Regions from separate parts of the Pseudarthrobacter sp. NPDC059871 genome, predicted to be linked through region 1. Evidence: riboswitches for the same ligand, from Rfam matches in the RefSeq annotation. Region 1 holds a riboswitch; each other region holds the start of a gene.

Region 1 (5,031 bases):
TCATCCGGAACTGTAGCCTCGCAGCCCAAGGCACAGCTCTACATCAATACTGCCAATCCCGGGCGGGCCGGGTCCTGGTGGCCGGTCAGCGACGAATACCCCACCGGCTCGAAAGTGCACAACCCGTACGGCTCCTGCAAGGCCGGGGACTACGGCACGGCCTGCGCCTACATGTACGGCTACGCCAAGGCCTTCGACGCAGCCTACGTCCGCGGAGTGACCGACCCCGCGGACTACGTCTGGTGGTTGGATGTGGAAACCGAAAACACCTGGTCCGGCAGCAAGGACGCCAACCGCACCGTCCTCGAAGGCATGACGGATTTCTTCCACAGCATCGACGCAGCAGGTGTGGGCATCTACTCCACCGGCCAGCAGTGGCACAGGATCGTGGGGAACGTCAGCAGTTCCAGCAACCTCTACCCCCTGCCGAGCTGGCTGGCGGGATCCCGGAATGCAGATTCGGCGGCCACCGCGTGTTCAAAATCCCCGCTGACGGGCGGCGGGAAAGTGGTGCTGACGCAGTTCATCCACGCCGGGCTGGACTACAACCACGCCTGCACCTAGCGGGTCAGTTCCCGGCCCACACCATGTTCCAGGTGCCTGCGGACACTGCCGCCGTGACGGCCAGGCCGGCCATCACCAGCCCGCCTGCCAGGACCCACGCATCCAACAGCGTGTAAGTGGATTCCCGGGCCCACGTGCGTGGCCCGCCACCGAAGCCGCGCGCTTCCATGGTCACCGCAAGCCGTGACGCCCGCCTGATCGCCTGGACCAGCAGCCCGAAGCTTTGCCCCAGGGTGGCCTTCACCCGTTGCAGCACGCTGCCGCGCGAGCCAACCCCCCGGGCACGCCGCGCCATTCCGATGGTCTGCCATTCCTCGGCCATCAGCCCCACGAGGCGCATCGCAGCCAGGGTTCCCAGGACAAACCGGTGCGGCAGCCGGGCCTTCTGCGCCAGCGCATCAGCGAGGTCGGTGGGGTCCGTGCAGCTCACCAGGAGTATTGCGGGCAACGCGATGGCCAGGCCGCGGAGCAGGAAGCCCACCCCCGTCTCCAGCGAGCCCTCGCTCATGGTCCAGATGCCGGCGTCGATCAGTGTCCGTCCGCTGTCCGGCGCCAGGATGGAGGTGCTCCACCCGCCCACGGCGGCAGCGAGGATCAGCGGCCAGCCGCGCTGCCACAGCAGCGCCAGCGTGAGCCCGGCAAGCGGAAACAGCAGCAGTTCGAAGAACAGTGCCACGGATGCTGACACCCAGTCGATGGACAGCGCCAGGACCACAGTGATGAGCACGACGGCGGCCAGCTTGCTCAGCGGGTTGGCGCGGGCCAGGAGCGCAGCGTTTCCGCGGAGGTTCAGTTCCTGCCTCATGGCGCCACCGCTTCCGCCGCCGCAAGTTGAAGTTCCGTGCCACCAAGGACCGCGGTGAACTCGGCGTCATGGGTCACGGACACCACTGCCGTGCCGGCGTCCAGGAGTTCGGAGAGGAAAGATGCCAGCTCGGCCCAGGTATTGGCATCCTGGCCGAACGTGGGCTCGTCCAGGACCAGTACCTGCGGGCTTGCCGCCAGGACCGTGGCCACGGAAAGCCGCCGCTTTTCGCCGCCGGACAGGGTGTACGGATTGGCGTCCACCAGGTGGCGTAGCCGCAGCCGTTCCAGCAGTTCGTCAACCCTGTCTTCACCGTGCCCCAGGTGCCGGGGCCCGAAGAGCAGTTCGTCCAGGACCTTGCCGGTGACGAACTGGTGCTCGGGTTCCTGGAAGACGGTGCCGATCCGCTCGATCAGCTGTTCCGCCTTCCACTGGTACGGGGTGATTCCGGCACCGCGGCTGAGGTCCGTCGTGGCGGAGACCGTCCCCTTGACCGGTTCGAGGAGTCCGGCAAGGGTCAGCGCGAAGGTTGATTTCCCTGCGCCGTTGGGTCCGGTGACGGCGAGTGCTTGCCCGGCGCGGACCTGGGCGATGATGCCCTCCTGAACCGGCAACGGCGGAACTTTACGGAAACCTTTGCGCCGCGGGCGTTGCCGGGAGACGGCCAGGTTTTCGGCGGCCAGCAGGAGTCCTCCGGCCCCGGGGGCCTGTTCCTCGGCCCGCCCGCGGGTGGAGGGAACATACCCTGGAACCCATACGCCGGCAGCCGTCAGCATGGTCCGCGCTTCGGCCAGCACCCGGTCCGGCGGGCCGTCCAGGAGCACTGCGGGGTTGGCGCCGCTGCCGGGCTGCAGCACCACGATCCTGTCCACGAGGTCTTTCCACACGGACACCCGGTGCTCCACCACCACCAGCGTTGCGCCGGTCTTGTCCAGGCAGCGGGCCACGGCGTCCCTGACTTCGAGCACACCGGCCGGGTCCAGGTTGGCGGTGGGTTCATCGAGCAGGATCAGCCCGGGCCGCATCGCGAGGATGCCTGCAAGCGCGAGCCGCTGTTTCTGCCCGCCGGACAGAGCCGACGTCGGGTGGTCCAGCGGCAGGTGGGACAGCCCGACGTCGGCCAGCGCCTCATGCACGCGCGGCCAGATGGCATCGCGGGGCACGGCAAGGTTTTCGGCGCCGAAGGCGACGTCGTCGCCTACCCGGGAGAGGACCACCTGGGTCTCGGGATCCTGCTGCATGAGGCCCGCGCGGCCGCGCTGGCCGCGGGGCGGGCCGCCGTCGACCAGCAACGAACCGGTCTCGTCGGCCTCGCCTGCCTCGCCGTCGTCGTCCGCATCGCCCAGCACCCCGGCGAGCGCATGGAGGAGCGTCGATTTGCCTGCCCCGGACGGGCCAAGCAGGAGTACCCGCTCACCCGGGCTGATGTCGAGGTCGAGGGCGTGGACGGCCGGTGTGGTGCGGCCCGCGTGCCGCCAGCCCCAGCCGCGGGCGGTGACCGTGGCCGGCCGCACCGTTTGGGGTGCGGCCGCGTGGGAAGGTGCCGGCATCAGGAGAAGACGGGCTCCGTAGCGGCCTTCCGGGATGCAAAGGAGCTCAGCACGCCGGTCCGGGCAAGGCCGCGGGTGGCGATCCAGGCGAGCGCGCCGGCGATGATGGCCCCGGAGATAGTTGTGCAAACGATGTACACCAACTTATATTCGCCGGAATCGGCGACGTTCCAGCCCCACGGTGCGAAGGCATCGTTCAGGCCGCAGAAGAGGCCCGCCGCGGCACCGGCCAGCAGGGAGACCGGGAGGTTGAACTTCCGGTAGACGAAGATGGCGAAAATGATCTCGGCACCCAGGCCCTGGACGAAGCCGGAAAAAAGGACGGATGTGCCGTAGGGCGACCCCATGAAAAGTTCACCGGTGGCGGCAACCGTCTCGCAGAACACGGCAGCGCCGGGCTTCCGGATGATGAGCATGCCCAGGACCGCCGGGATCATCCAGCCGCCGGCCAGGAGGCCCGTGAGGGGCGGGTAGGCAACCTTGATTGGGCCCGAAAGGGCTGTTGCACCTTGAGACCAGGCCCAGAAGATAACGCCGCCGGCGATGGCGATCAGGGCCGCCACCACGATGTCAACGACGCGCCAGGACCTGCTGGCGGGCTTTTTGATTGCTGAAGTAGTCATGTGATCCTCCTGGAAACAGGAGGGGAAAGTGGACGCGGGTGCCGGCTGCTGCCGCCATTCTCCGCGCACTTCGAGAACTCGACTCCCTTGCGCCGGTACTAACCGGATCAGGTTCGAGGGTCTGCGGCTGTCCGCACTCTCAGCGCCCACCTGCGTTTCCCGGCTGGTGCCGGGGCCGACGGCGGCGCTCCCCTGTCGTAAATGTGTTGTTGATGATGCTGTGGATGTATTGCGTTTGAATGTTTCGCACCCTTCCGGGCGTGCTCAAGTTTACACCTGGAGGCCGGTGGATTGTGGGCCATGACTGCCAACCAGGCAGATGTGACTGACCACGGTCACCGTGTCCGGCTGCCTCAAGTGGCGGACCAGCACCTGGTGGTGGAAGCGATGCGCGGGGTACTCGGGACGGCTGGTTGACACTGCCCGGCGTTCTCGCAAGGATTGACTGGGAAAGCGTTTTCTGAGCTGCCTGCTTCCCCGGCCCGGGCCCAGGCATTAGCCAAGGAGTGCAACGTGCACAGCCAGCCGACCGTGATTAACCGCGAAGCGCTGGTGCGGCGCCACAATGTGGAACAGCACAGCCTCGATCCACGCAGCCCCGCTTCGGTGGGCAACGGCGAGTTCTGCTTCACCATGGACCTGACCGGCATGCAGTCCCTTCCCGGGGAATACCCGGTGGCCGCCCGCGACGACCTGCCGCCCGGCACTTTACTGGGCACGCAGGCCCAGTGGGGCTGGCACTCAATCCCGCCGGAACAGGAGTACACCCTTGCCGGTTCCACGGTCCTCTACGATTCACCGCGTGGCCCGGTCCCCTACGTGGACATGGTGGGCGCCATCGTGGATGGCCGCGAAACGCAGTCGTCGCGGGCGGAAACCTGGCTCCGCGCCAACCCCCACCGGCTGGACCTGGGCCGGATCGGCTTTGCGCTCCCGGGAAAGGATGCCCCCGCGCTCACCCGGGACGACATCACGGACGCGCACCAGGTCCTGGACCTCTGGACGGGCACGGCCACCAGCATCTTCACCTTGCACGGCAATCCGGTCAATGTCACCACGGCCTGCCGCCCGGACAGGGACGAGCTGGGCTTCCGCGTCCTCTCCCCCGCCCTCGCCGACGGGCTCGCCGTATCCCTGGCCTTCCCCTACGGCTCCGAGGCCTGGCACAACGCAGCCGACTGGAACAGCCCCGCCGCCCACACCACCATCGTTGAAGAACGCCACGGCGGAGCGTCCGGCCAGCGCTGGCTGATTTCACGCTGCCTGGACGGTTCCGGGTACCAGGTGGCCGTCAGCGGTGCAGGGCTGGAACTCGAACAGGCTGGCCCGCACGAACTGCTCATCCGGGCCTCCGCTGGGCAGGACAGCCTCGACTTCAGCGTGCACTTCATCAGCACGGGGCAGGGCGACTGCCTTCCCCGCGGCAACGGGGGAATCAGCGGGTTCGGCGGCCGTTCAGCAGCGGCATTGGAGCCGGTCCCTGAGGTGT
Region 2 (5,031 bases), on a different contig from region 1:
CGGCCAGGTCTCCAAGCTGCTCCACTTCGAAGTCGCTGATACCCGGGATCCGGACGGCGTCGGCGGCCGGCGGGGTGCCCCCGCCGTCAAGGGTTCCGGCGCGCTTCAACGCGGCATCGTGGGTGGCTACGAAGATTTCGGTAAAACCCATGGGAAGTGACCTCTTCCGTGTACGGTCCGGCGCGCCGGGGATACCTGCCTGGACTCCACGGCCTATCGGCTTCAGCCTAGTACGCGGAAGGGGTGCTCAGCGCACCGCAACCCGGATGCGGTTGCGCCACGGATCCTCGAAGCGCAACTCAGCGCCGGTGTGGTGCGAGGAGACCCCGGCGACCTTCAGGCGGTCAGCGAGCGCGCCGACGTCGTCACCGGACGGCACCTCGATGAGGACCTCGCCGAGGCCCAGGGTGTCTTTCCGCGGACCGGCGCCGCGGCTGTTCCAGACGTTCATGGCCATGTGGTGGTGGTACCGGCCCGCGGAGACGAAGAGGGCCTGCCCGTGCCAGCCGGCGGTCTTTTCGAACCCGAGCGTTCCCACGTAGAAATCGCGGGCGGACTGGACGTCGCCCACCTGGAGGTGGACGTGGCCCACGCCGGCGGTGGTCTGCCGCTGCCCCTGGAGGGATTCTTCGGAGAGGTGCTGTTCCAGGTAGCGCTGCGGCGGCAGCGCCAGGCTGTCCATGACCACGTCAGTGCCGTTCCAGGACCAGTTGCTTCGCGGGCGGTCCCAGTAGAGCTCGATGCCGTTGCCTTCGGGATCACTGAAGTAGAAGGCCTCGCTGACCAGGTGGTCGGCACTGCCCGTGAAGGAGCGGGGCTCGAGCTGGGCTGCGGTGGCCACAGTAGCGGCGAGCGCCGCCTGGTCCTCGAACAGGAGGGCCGTGTGGAACAGGCCCGCCTCTCCCCTGCCGGGAATGTTCAGGCCGGGGGCCGGGGCCAGATGGACCAGCGGCTTGCCGAGCCGGCCGAGGTACAGTCCGCCGTCCTGCTCAGCGACCACCTCGAGCCCCAGTGCGCGCTGGTAGTAGTCGGTCATGACCTTCATGTTGCCGACCTTGAGCATCACGGTGCCCATGGCGAGGTCGGCAGGAAGAAGATCCTGGCTGGTGGCTTCTGCAGTCATTGAACGCTCCCTCTACTGGAGGCCGTCCGAATGAGGCGGCCTGTCATGAGTTAAAATTACTTGAAGCTTCAATTTATTCCAAGTGCAGGGTGGATGTTTTGCTTAGCGGACCACGCGGCCGCCTAAAACCACGTGGGATGGGTGCGCCACGGTGTCCAGGGTCCTCCGGGGATCGTTCCGGAACAGCACGACGTCGGCGCGCGCCCCTTCTGCAAGCCCGTCAGCGCCCAGCCAGGCCCGGGCAGCCCAGCTGGCAGCGTTGAGCGCTTCGGCTGCGGGCAACCCGGCCGCGTGCAGGGCAAGGATTTCGTCCGCAATCCTGCCGTGGCGGATCACGCTGCCGGCGTCCGTTCCGGCGAAGATCTGCACCCCGGCTTCCCAGGCCTCACCTATCCGTTCCAACCGTCGTTCCCAGAGCGCCAGCATGTGGTCGGCGTACACCGGAAACTTGGGCCTGGCCTGGGCGGCAATATCGGGGAATGTGGCGATGTTGACCAGCGTCGGAACGATGGGTACGCCCTGTTCCACGAACCGCGGCAGGTGCCGTGGCAGCAGGCCGGTGGCGTGCTCGATGCAGTCGATCCCGGCATCGAGCATCTGGTCCAGGGTGTCCTCGGCGAAGCAGTGGGCGGTCACGCGGGCACCTTCGTCGTGTGCGGCACTGATCGCATCGCGGACGACGCCGGCGGGAAAGGAGGGTGCGAGGTCGCCGGCGCTCCGCTCGATCCAGTCCCCGACGAGCTTGACCCAGCCGTCGCCGTCGCGGGCTTGCTTGCGCACGGCCTCCACAAGGCCTTCAGGCTCGACCTCGTGGGCGAAGCCCCGAAGGTAACGGCGGGTCCTGGCGACGTGCCTGCCCGCCCGAATCAGCAGCGGAAAGTCGCGGCCGCCCTGCATCCAGCGGGTGTCCGCGGGCGATCCCGCGTCCCGGATCAGCAGCGTTCCTGAGTCCAGGTCGGCACGGGCCTGGGCTTCGGCCTCACCGGCGTCCACAGGCCCGGCAGGGCCCAGGCCAATGTGGCAGTGGGCGTCGACGAAGCCGGGCAGCACCCAGCCATCGAGCACAACGTCCGGACTGGCTTCCGGGCGGGTAAACGTGAGGCGACCGTCCACGGACCAGAGGCCGTGCCTTTCGCTGTCCGGTCCCGTGAGGGCGGTGCCGCTAAAAGCGATGATGTATGGCATGGATGCCTCCTCTTCCTGCCCGGTCAGGCTAGCACCGGCAAATATGACAGGGCTGTAAGCGCTTGTCCCCGCAGCGTGTGGTAGCTTCGTTCCTGACCACACGGGTGCCCCTGCAGGGGCTGAGATCGGGCTGACGCGGCCTGCGACCGTTGAACCTGTCCGGGTAATGCCGGCGAAGGAAGTGAGTACTCCTTGAATACACCCAAAACAATGCTGCCCCCTGCCCAAAACCACCCCGCCGGAGCCACGCGTGAAGCACCGGTGACCCAGTCCCTGAAGTCGCACTCGCTGGCCTACATCGATGATCCGGAGCACGGGATCCGTGTCCCGGTCACGGAGATCGCGCTCGAGTCCTCGCCCAACGGGCAGCCGAACGCCCCTTTCCGCACCTACCGGACAGCGGGGCCGGGAAGCGATCCCGTCCGCGGTCTCAGCCCCTACCGGTCGGACTGGATTGAGGCGCGGGCTGATACGGAAGCGTACGGCGGAAGGGAACGGAACCTGCTCGACGACGGCCGCTCGGCCGTACGCCGCGGCGCCGCCTCCGCGGAATGGAAAGGCGGGCGCCCGGTGCCCCGCCGCGCCGTCGAAGGCCGGACTGTCACACAGATGCACTACGCCCGGAAGGGCGCAGTGACGCCGGAAATGCGGTTCGTGGCGCTGCGGGAAAACTGCGATCCGGAACTGGTCCGGAGTGAGGTTGCGGCCGGACGGGCCATCATCCCCAACAACATCAACCATCCGGAGTCCGAACCGATGATCATCGGGAAGGCTTTCCTGGTGAAGATCAACGCCAACATCGGCAACTCCGCCGTCACCAGTTCCATTAGGGAAGAAGTGGACAAGCTGCAGTGGGCCACGCGGTGGGGTGCCGATACGGTGATGGACCTGTCCACTGGCGACGACATCCACACCACCAGGGAGTGGCTCATCCGCAACTCCCCGGTGCCGATCGGCACCGTGCCCATCTACCAGGCCCTGGAAAAGGTCAACGGCGAGGCGAACGAGCTTACGTGGGAAATCTTCCGCGACACCGTCATAGAACAATGTGAGCAGGGCGTGGACTATATGACTGTCCACGCCGGCGTCCTGCTCCGCTACGTGCCGCTCACCGCAAACAGGGTCACCGGCATCGTGTCCCGGGGCGGGTCGATCATGGCGGGATGGTGCCTGGCGCACCACCAGGAGAATTTCCTGTACACGCACTTCGATGAGCTGTGTGAAATCTTTGCCCGGTATGACGTCGCATTCTCGCTGGGTGACGGCCTGCGCCCCGGTGCCACCGCGGATGCCAACGACGCTGCTCAGTTCGCGGAACTGGACACGCTGGCCGAGCTGACGGAGCGCGCCTGGAAGCATGACGTGCAGGTGATGGTGGAAGGGCCGGGCCACGTCCCGTTCCATCTGGTGCGTGAGAATGTAGAGCGCCAGCAGGAACTGTGCAAGGGCGCGCCGTTCTATACGCTGGGGCCGCTGGTTACCGATGTGGCTCCCGGCTACGACCACATCACATCAGCCATCGGCGCCACCGAGATTGCCCGCTACGGCACCGCCATGCTCTGCTACGTCACGCCCAAGGAGCATCTGGGACTGCCCGACAGGGATGACGTGAAGACCGGGGTCATCACCTACAAGATCGCCGCGCACGCCGCCGACCTGGCCAAGGGCCACCCCGGGGCGCACGAACGGGACGACGCGTTGTCCAAGGCCAGGTTCGAGTTCCGCTGGCGGGACCAGTTCGCGCTCTCGCTTGACCCCGAGACGGCCGAAGCGTTCCATGATGAAACGCTGCCGGCCGAGCCCGCCAAGACGGCACACTTCTGCTCCATGTGCGGGCCGAAGTTCTGCTCTATGCGGATCAGCCAGGACATCCGCAACGAGTACGGGTCGGCGGAAGCCCAGGCCGCGATAGCAGAAGCGGCAGCCGGGATGCAGGAGAAGAGCCAGGAGTTCCTGGAATCCGGCGGCAAGGTATACCTTCCCGAGCTGAAAGTCCCGGCCGGAAGCTGAGCCTGCCGCCGGCGGTGACCGGCGGGTTGCTGTGGCCGGCCCTGGCGGCTAAGACGCCCGGGCCGGTTCACTCCGGCTGACCTCGGCGAGGAACTGCCGGATGGCCCGGTTGCCGTCAGCCGAGTCGTGGGGCCGGTGCCCGCCGGCCGCGACACGGTGCAGGGCACCGGTCTCCCTCAGATAACCGGCGATTTCTTCGTACAGCGGTTCCCAACCCCCGGTAAGGACAAGGGTGGGGACTCCGGGAACGATGTGAAGTGGCGCCTCCCATGACGGTGACTGCAGCCGCAGCCGGCGGGCAGAGCGCTTCTCCTCCAGGGTGGCTGGCTGGTGCAGGTCAGCGGCGTAGACGCGGCGGACGAACTCCCGCTGGAAGTCCTCGTCGCTGAGTTGGTGGCGAACGTCGAACAGCGGCTTCATCATCCGGATGTGGGCGGCTGTTGCGGGCAGCTCCGCGGTGAGGGAAAGGCAGGCCGGCTCCACGAGGGTCAACGAATGCACGAGGTCCGGGCGCTCCACGGCCGCCATCATGGCCGGAATTGCTCCCTGCGCGTGAGCCACCACGTGTCCGCCGGCAGCACCACGCCCGTCATCGCCCAGGGAACGCAGCACGATGGCCGTGTCCTCCGCAAAGGAGGACTCCAGGGGTTCGGCGGTGCTGTGGTATCCGTGCCGGCGGAGGAACAGGGCGTCGTACATCAGCGCCATGCCGT
Region 3 (5,031 bases), on a different contig from region 1:
CGGTGCCGTGCCATTGGCTGCGGGGCACAACTTCGGAATTGTGCGCTACCGCCACCCCCAGTCTTTGTCCGTCGGTTGCCTGGCCGTCTGCCGCAAGCGCGCGTCCGGTCACTTCGCTGACCAAAGCCGTGATGGACGCACCGTCCGCCACGGTGCGGGATGCCCCGTTCAGGGTGATGTTCATGCTGTCTCCTTGATGTTGATGCTGGGGGCCGGGATCCGGCCGGAAAAGCGGTCCGGACTGAACGGCTGCCACCGGGGGTCAGCCTTCCCGTCCATCAGGTCACGGCAGATGGCGGCCGCGGCCGGGGTGAGGAGGACGCCGTGGCGGAAGAATCCTGTGGCCACGATGAGTCCGGGGATATGCGCTGGACTGCCGTCTGCCCCGTCCACGGGAACCCTGCCCAGCAGCGGGGCATTGTCCGGGGTGGCCGGGCGGGCCCGCGCCGTGCATTCGAGCAGCTCCAGCTCTGCGACCGCAGGCACCAGCACCTGGGCGTCCCGAAGCAGCTGGTACACGCCACCAGCTGACACTCCGGACGCAGCGCCGACTCCCGCCAGGGCGTCCTCCCGCTGGGTGGCGCCGATGACCACGGTTCCGTCCTCGCGTGGAACCAGGTAGACGGGCACACCGCGCACCAGTCCGCGGACCGTGGACGTCAGCAGGGGCTGCAGGTGCTGGGGGACGGACAGCCGCAGGATGTCACCGTGCACTGGGCGCAGAGGTAACCGGAGTCCACTCGGCAGGTTGTCGAGGGAACCCGCCGCCATGCCGTTGGCAACCACCGTTTCGCCGGCGAGCACCAGTCCGCCTCCGGCAAGCCGGACGCCAGCCACGCCCCCGTCCGCCCACTCCAGTGCCACTGCCCTGTCCGCCACGGCGAATCCGTCCAGCGCGCCGGCAACGGCAGTGTCTGCACCCGCAGTGCCGGCAAGGCCGCTGCCGGCCGTCAGGTGGTTGGCCAAGGCTGCCCGGAAGCACTCCACAAGTCGCCGGGGATCCACCTGGTGGTCCGCAGGGGTATCGAGTGCGCAGGCAATGGCGGGGCTGAGCAGCGGTTCCCGGCGCCGGACCTCCCGGACCGTCAGGGGTTCCACGGCGAGTCCGTTAGCCTGCTGCACGCCACGCAGGTCCATGAGTGCCTGCCGGTCGGCGGCGTCGGCGCCAACGGTCAGCGTGGGCGTCGCCAGGTATCCGGAACCGCGGCCTGACACGCGGCCAAGGTCCGCGGCGAACTGCGGCCAACGCTCCGATGCATCCAGCATGAGGCCCAGGAGCTCTTCCTCCTGGTAATGCAGCTCGCTGACGGGGGCCAGCATGCCTGCCGCCGCCCAACTGGCTCCGGATCCCGGTGCATCATCGATCAGCACCACGGACCTGCCAGAGCACCTGGCTTCCCAGGCGATGCCGTGGCCTATGACGCCCCCGCCGATCACTGCTACGTCGGCGGATATTGCCGGGACAGTGGCAGACTCTGCGATGGTGCCCGGAGGGCTTTCGGGGATGCCCGGAGGGCTTTCGGGGATGCCCATGGTGTCTCCTTCCCTACGCCGGTATTAACCGGATCAGGTCAAGCGGTCGGCTCTGACGCCCTCTCAGCCCGGCGCTTTGTGACAGCTGCCGCGGGCTCCCGCAGTACGAGGCAAGTGTAGAGGAACTAGGCTTGCAGCCATGAATGTGTCCCACTCCCCTGCCCCCGCCGCAGCACCCGGCACCGATGCCTTCACCACCGCAGCGGGTAACGGCGCACTGAAATCCGCACGCCTGTACCTCTGCACTGATGCGCGCCGCGGCCGCGGTGACTTCGCCGGGTTCGTGGACGCGGCGTTCGAAGGCGGCGTGGACATCATCCAGCTGCGGGACAAGTCCATCGAGGCGGCCGAGGAACTGGACCTGCTGGCCGTCCTCAAGGAATCCGCCCAACGGCACGGGCGGCTGTGGGCCGTCAATGACCGGGCGGACATTGCGGTCCTCTCCGGTGCCCCCGTTTTCCATGTGGGCCAGAAGGACCTGCCGGTACCTGCCGCAAGGACGCTGCTCAACGGCAACGCCGCCATCGGCCTGTCAAGCCACACGCCGGAGCAGGTGGACGCCGCGCTGGCCGACGCCGCAGGACCTGCCGGCCTCGACTACTTCTGCGTGGGCCCCCTCTGGGCCACCCCCACCAAACCCGGCCGGGCCGCCGTCGGCCTGGACCTGGTGAAGTATGCGGCCGCGAAGGCGCCCAGTGACGTGCCGTGGTTCGCCATCGGCGGGATCGACCACTCCAACGTCGACCAGGTGGTCGGAGCCGGCGCGTCAAGGATCGTGGTGGTCCGCGCCATTACTGACGCAGCCGATCCCGCTGCCGCCGCTGCCTCGCTTCGTACCGCGCTGGACGCCGCGGCTTCCTGAAGCTGCGGACACCCCACAACCCGGTTTCCCGAACGTGCGGCGCCCCGCAGCAACACGTCAGGAGCGCGCCCCGCACCGATTCCCTGCGTAATCGGATGACTTGGGGTTAGGCTGATTTTCGTGTCACATCATCGGCTGGCTCCCAACGTCCATGAGCGCACCAATGCCCTGGAAGAGGCCCTGGCCGCGCTGCGGACGGAGCTGGAACTTCCGGGCCCCTACCCCGATGACGCGGTCAAGGACGCCGAGGCCGCGGTGGCAGCGCTGCACCTGCCGGACTACGACCTGACCGCGGTGGAGTTCGTCACCATCGATCCGGCGTCGTCCACGGACCTGGACCAGGCCGTCTTCATCGAAACGGACGACGACGGCGGGTACCACGTCCTGTACGCCATCGCCGATGTCCCCGCGTTCGTTGCGCCCGGCGGACCCCTGGATGCCGAAACCCGGCGCCGGGGCCAGACCTTCTACGCCCCGGACGGGCGTATTCCGCTGCACCCTGAAGTCATCAGCGAGGGCGCCGGCAGCCTCCTGCCGGACCAGGACTGCTCGGCCTTCGTGTGGGATTTCCAGCTCGACGGCAACGCCGAGGTCACGACCGTCGGTGTCCGCCGGGCACGCGTTCGAAGCCGTGCGAAACTCAGCTACAAGGGTGCACAGGCTGACCTGGACGCCGGTACTGCCACTCCCCTGCTGGGCCTGCTGAGGGAAGTGGGGCTCAAGCGTGTCCGCCTGGAACGCGCCCGGAACGGCGCCAGCCTGAACATGCCGGACCAGGAGATCGTCCAGCTGCCGGATGGCGGCTACCGCATTGCTGCTGCTCCCCAGCTGCCGGTGGAGGACTGGAACGCCCAGATTTCCCTGATGACAGGGATGGCCGCCGCCAAGATCATGCTCGATGCCAAGGTGGGGATCCTGCGCACCATGCCGCCACCGGACGAGCGTTCCCTGCACCATTTCCGGCTGCAGACAGAAGCTCTGGGCAAACCCTGGGACGGCGAGGTGGGATACGGCGAATACCTGCGGACCCTCGACCCAACGGACCCCCGGCAGCTGGCCATCATGCACTCGGCCGGCATGCTCTTCCGCGGCGCCGGCTACACCGCTTTTGACGGCAATGTTCCGGAGGCCGCGGTCCAGGCGGCCATCGGGGATGCCTATGCCCACACCACTGCGCCGCTGCGCCGCCTGGTGGACCGCTTTGTGCTGGTGACCTGCGAGGCGCTGAGCAACGGCGGTACTGTCCCCGGCTGGGTGCGGGACGCGCTGCCGACCCTCCCTGAGATCATGGCGGGCTCGGACCAGCTGGCATCCCGGATGGAGCGCATGGCGCTGGATACGGTGGAGGCCGCCCTGCTGGTCAACCACATCGGCCAGGAGTTCGACGCGATTGTGATTTCGGGGTCGAAGCCGCAGAAAGAGAACGGCAACGGGAACAACGGCCACGGCAACGGCAACAGCAAGAACGGGAACGGGAACGGGAACGGGAACGGGAGGAACGGTAATGGGAACGGGTCCTCCGGGATCATCCAGATCGCCGACCCTGCCGTGACAGCCCGCTGCGCCGGTGAACTGGAGTCCGGCACCAAGGTCAGGGTCCGTCTGGTGTCGTCGGATATTGCCGCCCGGGAAGTGCACTTCGAACTGGTTCAGTGAGCCTGACGCCCTCCGGTCCCGGCTTCCACACGGCGCGGAAACAGGGATTCCGGGCTGATGCGGCTAGACTGAAGAGGTAGAAATGGATGCCCGGTCGTTGATTTCCTTGAACTGAAACCAACAAGCCCGCCCCTACGCGATCTTGAGATTTGCCCGCTGGTCGCCAGTGCCAGCGTTAGATAGCCCGCGATCGGCTTCCACTGGAATTGCTTGCGCGCTTTGTTCGTGCTCCGGATCGGCCCCAGCGGCCTGCCTGTTGAGCACGCTGCGCGATTGCCCAAATGAATAAGGAAACTCCCCGTGAGTGAATTGCATACCCACCAGCTGTTGACGGACACCACCGGCACCGAGACCATCGAGCCCGAAGAGACCATCATCTCCGATGAGAAACCGCACGAAATTGCGGAAAAGTCCTTCGCCGACTACAACGTCCGCCAGGACATCGTGGACTCCCTCGCCGACGCCGGGATCACCCACCCTTTCCCCATCCAGGCCATGACGCTTCCGGTCGCACTGTCCGGCCACGACATCATCGGCCAGGCCAAGACCGGAACCGGCAAGACCCTCGGTTTCGGCATCCCCGCACTGCAGCGCGTCGTCGGCAGGGACGACGCCGGCTACGACAAGCTGGCAGTACCGGGCGCACCCCAGGCGCTGGTCATTGTTCCCACCCGTGAACTGGCCGTGCAGGTTGCCAGCGATTTGCAGACCGCCTCGACCAAGCGGAACGCCCGCATCGCCACCATCTACGGCGGCCGCGCCTACGAGCCCCAGGTGGAAGCGCTGAAGAACGGCGTGGAGGTGGTGGTGGGCACCCCCGGCCGCCTCATCGACCTTTACCGGCAGAAGCACCTGAGCCTGAAGAACGTCCGCATCGTGGTGCTGGACGAGGCCGACGAAATGCTGGACCTGGGCTTCCTGCCGGATGTGGAAACCATCATCGCCGGCACCCCTGCCGTCCGCCAGACGCTCCTCTTTTC
Region 4 (5,031 bases), on a different contig from region 1:
CAAGGTGGTCCGTGACGTCTTCAACGAGGACTTCTCCAAGCTGATCGTCTCCGGTGAGGAAGCCTGGGACACCATCGAGGCCTACGTCACCTATGTGGCCCCGGACCTGGTGGGACGCCTGGAAAAGTGGACCAAGGACCAGGACATCTTCGCTGCCTGGCGGATTGATGAGCAGATCCACAAGGCCCTCGAACGCAAGGTCTTCCTGCCCTCCGGCGGCTCGCTGGTGATCGACCGGACCGAAGCCATGACCGTGGTGGACGTCAACACCGGCAAGTTCACCGGCAGCGGCGGCAACCTCGAAGAAACCGTCACGAAGAACAACCTTGAAGCGGCCGAGGAAGTGGTGCGCCAGCTGCGGCTGCGCGACATCGGCGGCATCATCGTGATCGACTTCATCGACATGGTCCTGGAATCGAACCGCGACCTCGTCCTGCGCCGCATGGTGGAATGCCTGGGCCGCGACCGGACCAAGCACCAGGTGGCGGAAGTTACCTCGCTGGGACTCGTCCAGATGACCCGCAAGCGCATGGGCACCGGGCTCCTGGAAGTCTTTGGCGAGCAGTGCGAAGCCTGCGCGGGCCGCGGCGTCGTCACCCATGACGACCCCGTGGAGCACCGCCGCGCCAACATCGTGGCAGCCGAACAGCACGTCCACCGCTCAGACAACCGCTCCGATTCCCGCCCCAGCGGGAACCGAAGCGAGGGTAACCGCAGCGAGGGCCAGCGCAATGAGGGCCAGCGCACCGACAGCAGCCAGGAAGGTACGCGCGGCGAACGCAAGCGCCGCCGCGGACGTGGCGGCCAGCCGGTCGAACCCGCACCCGCACCCGCAGCCGTGATTGCCCACCCCGTCCAGCCGGACCCGCACGAGGCCGAACGCCACGCCAAGGCTGAAGCCACCAGGCTGGCCCTGGCCAACATTGCCGCTGCTGCCCACGCCGCACACCTGCACGATGACGAGGTGGCGGCCCGTCAAGCCCCAGCCCAGCAGGACACGGGCGCAACGGAAAAGCACGACGACGGGACGCCGGCACGCCCGGCAGCTGTCCTGACGTTCGGCGGCGAGAAGGTCGCGCTGCCCTTCGTTGAGCACGCAGACGAGCACCAGGCCTCACCTGCGCTGTCGCTTGACCGGCTGGCCGAAGCGTTCGCCCACCTGGGCCAGCCGGCTTCGCCTGTAGGCAGCCCGTCACGGGAGTCCGGCACGGCCCAGGCCGCGCCGGCCACCGCTGAATCGGTGGAGGCAGCGGTTGCGGCACCCCAGCAGCCCGCTGCGACTGCCGCCCCCGACCTGTCCCGGCAGCGCCGTCCGCGGCGTAACCGCAGTGCAAGCAGGGCGCAGGGCGCAGCCAACGAGACCACCGTGGAACACCATGAGAACGTCCCGTCGGCCAGCGAAGGCCACTCCCATGCCGCCAAGGCGCCCCAGCATGCCGCGCCGGCAGAACCTGCGGCCAAAGCCGATGCGCCCATCATCCTTGGCGTAGGGGTTCCTGCTTCCGAGCTCTGACCCGACCCAGGCACTGCAGATGCCCGGCCCTCCACTCCTTGTGGTGGGGCCGGGCATCTGCCGTTAACCGGGAACGGCCCTCGGCAGCGCACTTAACAGGTGCAGTCACCTTTCGGTTGACTGCCGTCCAGCGGCTAGGCTGGGGAACCGACACGGGGTGCCGCGCACCAGGCCCGGCTGAGATCCACACCCGTTGAACCTGTCCGGTTAGTACCGGCGAAGGGATGTCTCTTTTGTCTTCGACCCTTGCCATGCCTGCAGCCACCCCGCTGCCGAATCCCTCCGCGACCGTATTGCCGGCTGCCGGACGGGACATGCCCCGTGTCCTTGCCATCGCGGGCTCGGACCCTTCCGGAGGGGCCGGGATCCAGGCGGACCTCAAAAGCATCGCGGCCCACGGCGGCTACGGCATGGCCGCCATCACTGCCCTCACGGCCCAGAACACCCACGGGGTGACCGCGGTCCATGTTCCTCCGGCATCCTTTTTGGCACAGCAACTGGCAGCCATCAGTGACGACATCCACGTGGACGCCGTCAAGATCGGCATGCTCGGCGACGCCGACGTTATTGCCGCCGTGCGCACCTGGCTGGAGAAGGTGCGCCCCGCCGTCGTAGTCCTCGACCCCGTCATGGTTGCCACCAGCGGAGACCGGCTATTGCAGGAGAGCGCCGAAGCTGCGCTCCGCAACCTGGTGCCGCTGGCCCACCTGGTCACCCCCAACCTGGCCGAGCTGGCCATGCTGCTGGACGAAGACGTGCAGGACACGTGGGAGGCAGCCCTGGAACAGGGCAGGAGGCTTGCTGATGCCACCGGCGCTGCCGTGCTGGTCAAGGGCGGCCACCTGCAGGGCAGCACCTGCCCGGACGCCTTGGTTGGCCCGGCCGGCATGCTTTCAGCGGACGTCGTCGAAATCCCGGGGGAGCGGGTGGCAACGCGCAACAGCCATGGCACAGGTTGTACCCTGTCCTCCGCCATGGCCACGGTCCAGGCGCAGGTAGGCAACTGGGAAGTGGCCCTGCGGGAAGTGAAACCCTGGCTTGCGGGGGCGCTGGCGGCGTCTGCCGTGCTGGAGGTGGGAACCGGCAACGGGCCCGTCCACCATTTCCACCACATCCGCCAAGCGCTTCGGCCAGGCGACTTCACGGCGCAGCTGCGGAAAGATGCCGACGCCCACCTTGAATCGATCTACTCCCTGGACTTCATCCAGGCCCTGGCCTCGGGGACACTTCCGGAGGGCGAGTTCGCGTATTACCTTGCGCAGGATGCCATCTACCTGAACGGGTACTCGCGCGTCCTCGCCCGGGCCAGCGCGCTGGCTCCCACGGAAGCCGAGCAGCTGTTCTGGGCGGCGTCGGCCCAGCAGTGCCTCGAAGTGGAGTCGGAACTGCACCGTTCCTGGCTCAGCACCCGCACCGTCCGCCCCGAACTGGGGCCTGTCACCAAGGCTTACGTGGACCACCTGACCGCCGCTTCGGCGTCGGGCAGTTATGCAGTCCTGGCAGCAGCTGTCCTCCCGTGCTTCTGGCTGTATGCGGACGCCGGGGAGGTGCTCCATGCCAGGTTCCTTGCCGAGGGGGAGCCGGCAGGACACCCCTACGCCGACTGGCTCCGCACGTATGCCGACGAGGATTTCGCGGAGGCAACGCGCCGGGCCATCGCTGTGGTGGACGAAGCGGCACGCAAGGCCTCCGATGACGAGCGGCACGCCATGGCTACCGCTTTCCGGCAGTCCTGCCGGCTGGAAGTGGAGTTCTTCGACGCGCCGCGGCTCTACGCCTGAACCTGCCCCGGCCGTGCTGCCGGTACTATGGTGTGGCACGGCCCCGGTGGCGGACGATGTCTGTGGTTCCTATCACGGCCGACCCGCCGGAGCCAGCCTCATTTGCGGCCGGAGACGGAATTAGCGTATTCTAGATCTTCGGTGCTTACGCCAACACTTGGGTTATGACCCCGGGAACATGCCAACGTGGATAACACAAGGCAGTCCTGCGGGATAACTCATGGAGACCTTCGGGAAATCCACGGCGTTGAGGCACAGCGGGAACCCAGCCAAACAGTGCAACGGGTGCCGCACGCAATTTTAGTTATAAACGTCGAGAGAAGTGAGTTCCCAAGTGGTGTACGCGATTGTCCGCGCAGGCGGCCGCCAAGAGAAGGTTTCCGTTGGAGACTTCGTTACCCTGAACCGCGTCGCCGGTGGGGCTGGCAGCACCATTGAGCTGCCCGCACTGCTCCTGGTTGATGGTGACAAGATCACCACTGCCGCTGCTGACCTGGCCAAGGTGACCGTTACGGCTGAAATCCTCCAGGACCTCCGTGGTCCTAAGATTGTCATCCAGAAGTTCAAGAACAAGACCGGTTACAAGAAGCGCCAGGGTCACCGTCAGGAACTGACCAAGGTCAAGATCACTGGCATCAAGTAACCACTGGTTACTGTTCAGGTTTTCAGCAGATTCCCCAGAATTTAAAGGCAGGCATTTCAGATGGCACATAAAAAGGGCGCGAGCTCCACTCGCAACGGTCGTGACTCCAACGCACAGTACCTCGGCGTCAAGCGCTTCGGTGGCCAGGTAGTTTCCGCCGGCGAGATCATCGTCCGCCAGCGTGGCACCCACTTCCACCCGGGCGCCGGCGTTGGCCGCGGCGGCGACGACACCCTGTTCGCACTGACCCCGGGCGCCGTTGAATTCGGTACCCGCCGCGGTCGTCGCGTCGTCAACATCGTTGCTGCTGCAGCTGCAGAGTAACAACCAGTTCTGAAGCGGTGGAGCGGGCCAGTTGGCCCGCTCCACTGTTCTTTTAAGCGCATTACAATCGATAGGGCGTCCATGGGCGCCCACACGACACTGAGGAGATTTACGTGGCCAGCTTTGTAGACCGGGTAGTACTGCACGTATCCGGCGGTACCGGCGGCCACGGTTGCGTCTCCGTCCACCGTGAGAAGTTCAAGCCCCTTGGCGGGCCCGACGGCGGCAACGGCGGCAATGGCGGCGACGTCATCCTCCGCGTGGACCACCAGACCACCACCCTCCTCGACTACCACCACGCTCCGCACCGGCACGCCACCAACGGCGGTCCCGGCATGGGCGATTGGCGCGGCGGCAAGAACGGCGAAACCCTGGTCCTGCCTGTCCCCGACGGCACCGTGGTGAAGTCAAAGGACGGCACCGTCCTGGCAGACCTGGTGGGGGAGGGCACAGAGTACATCGCCGCCGCCGGCGGGCCCGGCGGTCTGGGCAACGCTGCCCTTTCGTCGCAGAAGCGACGCGCGCCAGGCTTCGCCCTGCTCGGCATCGAGGGTGAATCCAGCGACATCGTCCTTGAGCTGAAGTCCATTGCAGACATCGCCCTGGTGGGATTCCCGTCCGCCGGCAAATCCAGCCTTATCGCCGCCATGTCCGCCGCGCGCCCCAAGATCGCCGACTACCCGTTCACCACCCTCATCCCCAACCTGGGTGTGGTCCAGGCAGGCGAAGTCCGGTTCACCATCGCGGACGTCCCGGGACTTATCGAAGGT

Evidence for each region. Region 1 has a riboswitch for thiamine pyrophosphate ahead of ACFV4R_RS08530 (ECF transporter S component). Riboswitches for the same ligand answer to the same signal wherever they lie in the genome.
Region 2: linked by a shared signal. The riboswitch ahead of thiC (phosphomethylpyrimidine synthase ThiC) and the one ahead of ACFV4R_RS08530 (ECF transporter S component) in region 1 are both predicted to bind thiamine pyrophosphate.
Region 3: linked by a shared signal. The riboswitch ahead of ACFV4R_RS00645 (FAD-dependent oxidoreductase) and the one ahead of ACFV4R_RS08530 (ECF transporter S component) in region 1 are both predicted to bind thiamine pyrophosphate.
Region 4: linked by a shared signal. The riboswitch ahead of thiD (bifunctional hydroxymethylpyrimidine kinase/phosphomethylpyrimidine kinase) and the one ahead of ACFV4R_RS08530 (ECF transporter S component) in region 1 are both predicted to bind thiamine pyrophosphate.

What each region holds. Positions count from the first base shown of each region.
Region 1 covers NZ_JBHWJV010000005.1:68,488-73,518, reverse strand. Annotated here, with positions in the region: gene ACFV4R_RS08545 (hypothetical protein) at 1-564, shown strand, start outside; gene ACFV4R_RS08540 (energy-coupling factor transporter transmembrane component T family protein) at 569-1,369, opposite strand; gene ACFV4R_RS08535 (ABC transporter ATP-binding protein) at 1,366-2,919, opposite strand; gene ACFV4R_RS08530 (ECF transporter S component) at 2,919-3,542, opposite strand; TPP riboswitch at 3,609-3,746, opposite strand; gene ACFV4R_RS08525 (hypothetical protein) at 4,056-5,031, shown strand, end outside.
Region 2 covers NZ_JBHWJV010000001.1:466,097-471,127, reverse strand. Annotated here, with positions in the region: gene ACFV4R_RS02090 (hypothetical protein) at 1-151, opposite strand, end outside; gene ACFV4R_RS02085 (VOC family protein) at 248-1,123, opposite strand; gene ACFV4R_RS02080 (amidohydrolase family protein) at 1,226-2,308, opposite strand; TPP riboswitch at 2,399-2,506, shown strand; gene thiC (phosphomethylpyrimidine synthase ThiC) at 2,519-4,318, shown strand; gene ACFV4R_RS02070 (alpha/beta fold hydrolase) at 4,367-5,031, opposite strand, start outside.
Region 3 covers NZ_JBHWJV010000001.1:139,977-145,007, reverse strand. Annotated here, with positions in the region: gene thiS (sulfur carrier protein ThiS) at 1-184, opposite strand, end outside; gene ACFV4R_RS00645 (FAD-dependent oxidoreductase) at 181-1,533, opposite strand; TPP riboswitch at 1,527-1,645, opposite strand; gene thiE (thiamine phosphate synthase) at 1,673-2,395, shown strand; gene ACFV4R_RS00635 (RNB domain-containing ribonuclease) at 2,516-4,051, shown strand; gene ACFV4R_RS00630 (DEAD/DEAH box helicase) at 4,352-5,031, shown strand, end outside.
Region 4 covers NZ_JBHWJV010000001.1:552,187-557,217, forward strand. Annotated here, with positions in the region: gene ACFV4R_RS02500 (Rne/Rng family ribonuclease) at 1-1,513, shown strand, start outside; TPP riboswitch at 1,657-1,755, shown strand; gene thiD (bifunctional hydroxymethylpyrimidine kinase/phosphomethylpyrimidine kinase) at 1,765-3,294, shown strand; gene rplU (50S ribosomal protein L21) at 3,629-3,937, shown strand; gene rpmA (50S ribosomal protein L27) at 3,998-4,261, shown strand; gene obgE (GTPase ObgE) at 4,375-5,031, shown strand, end outside.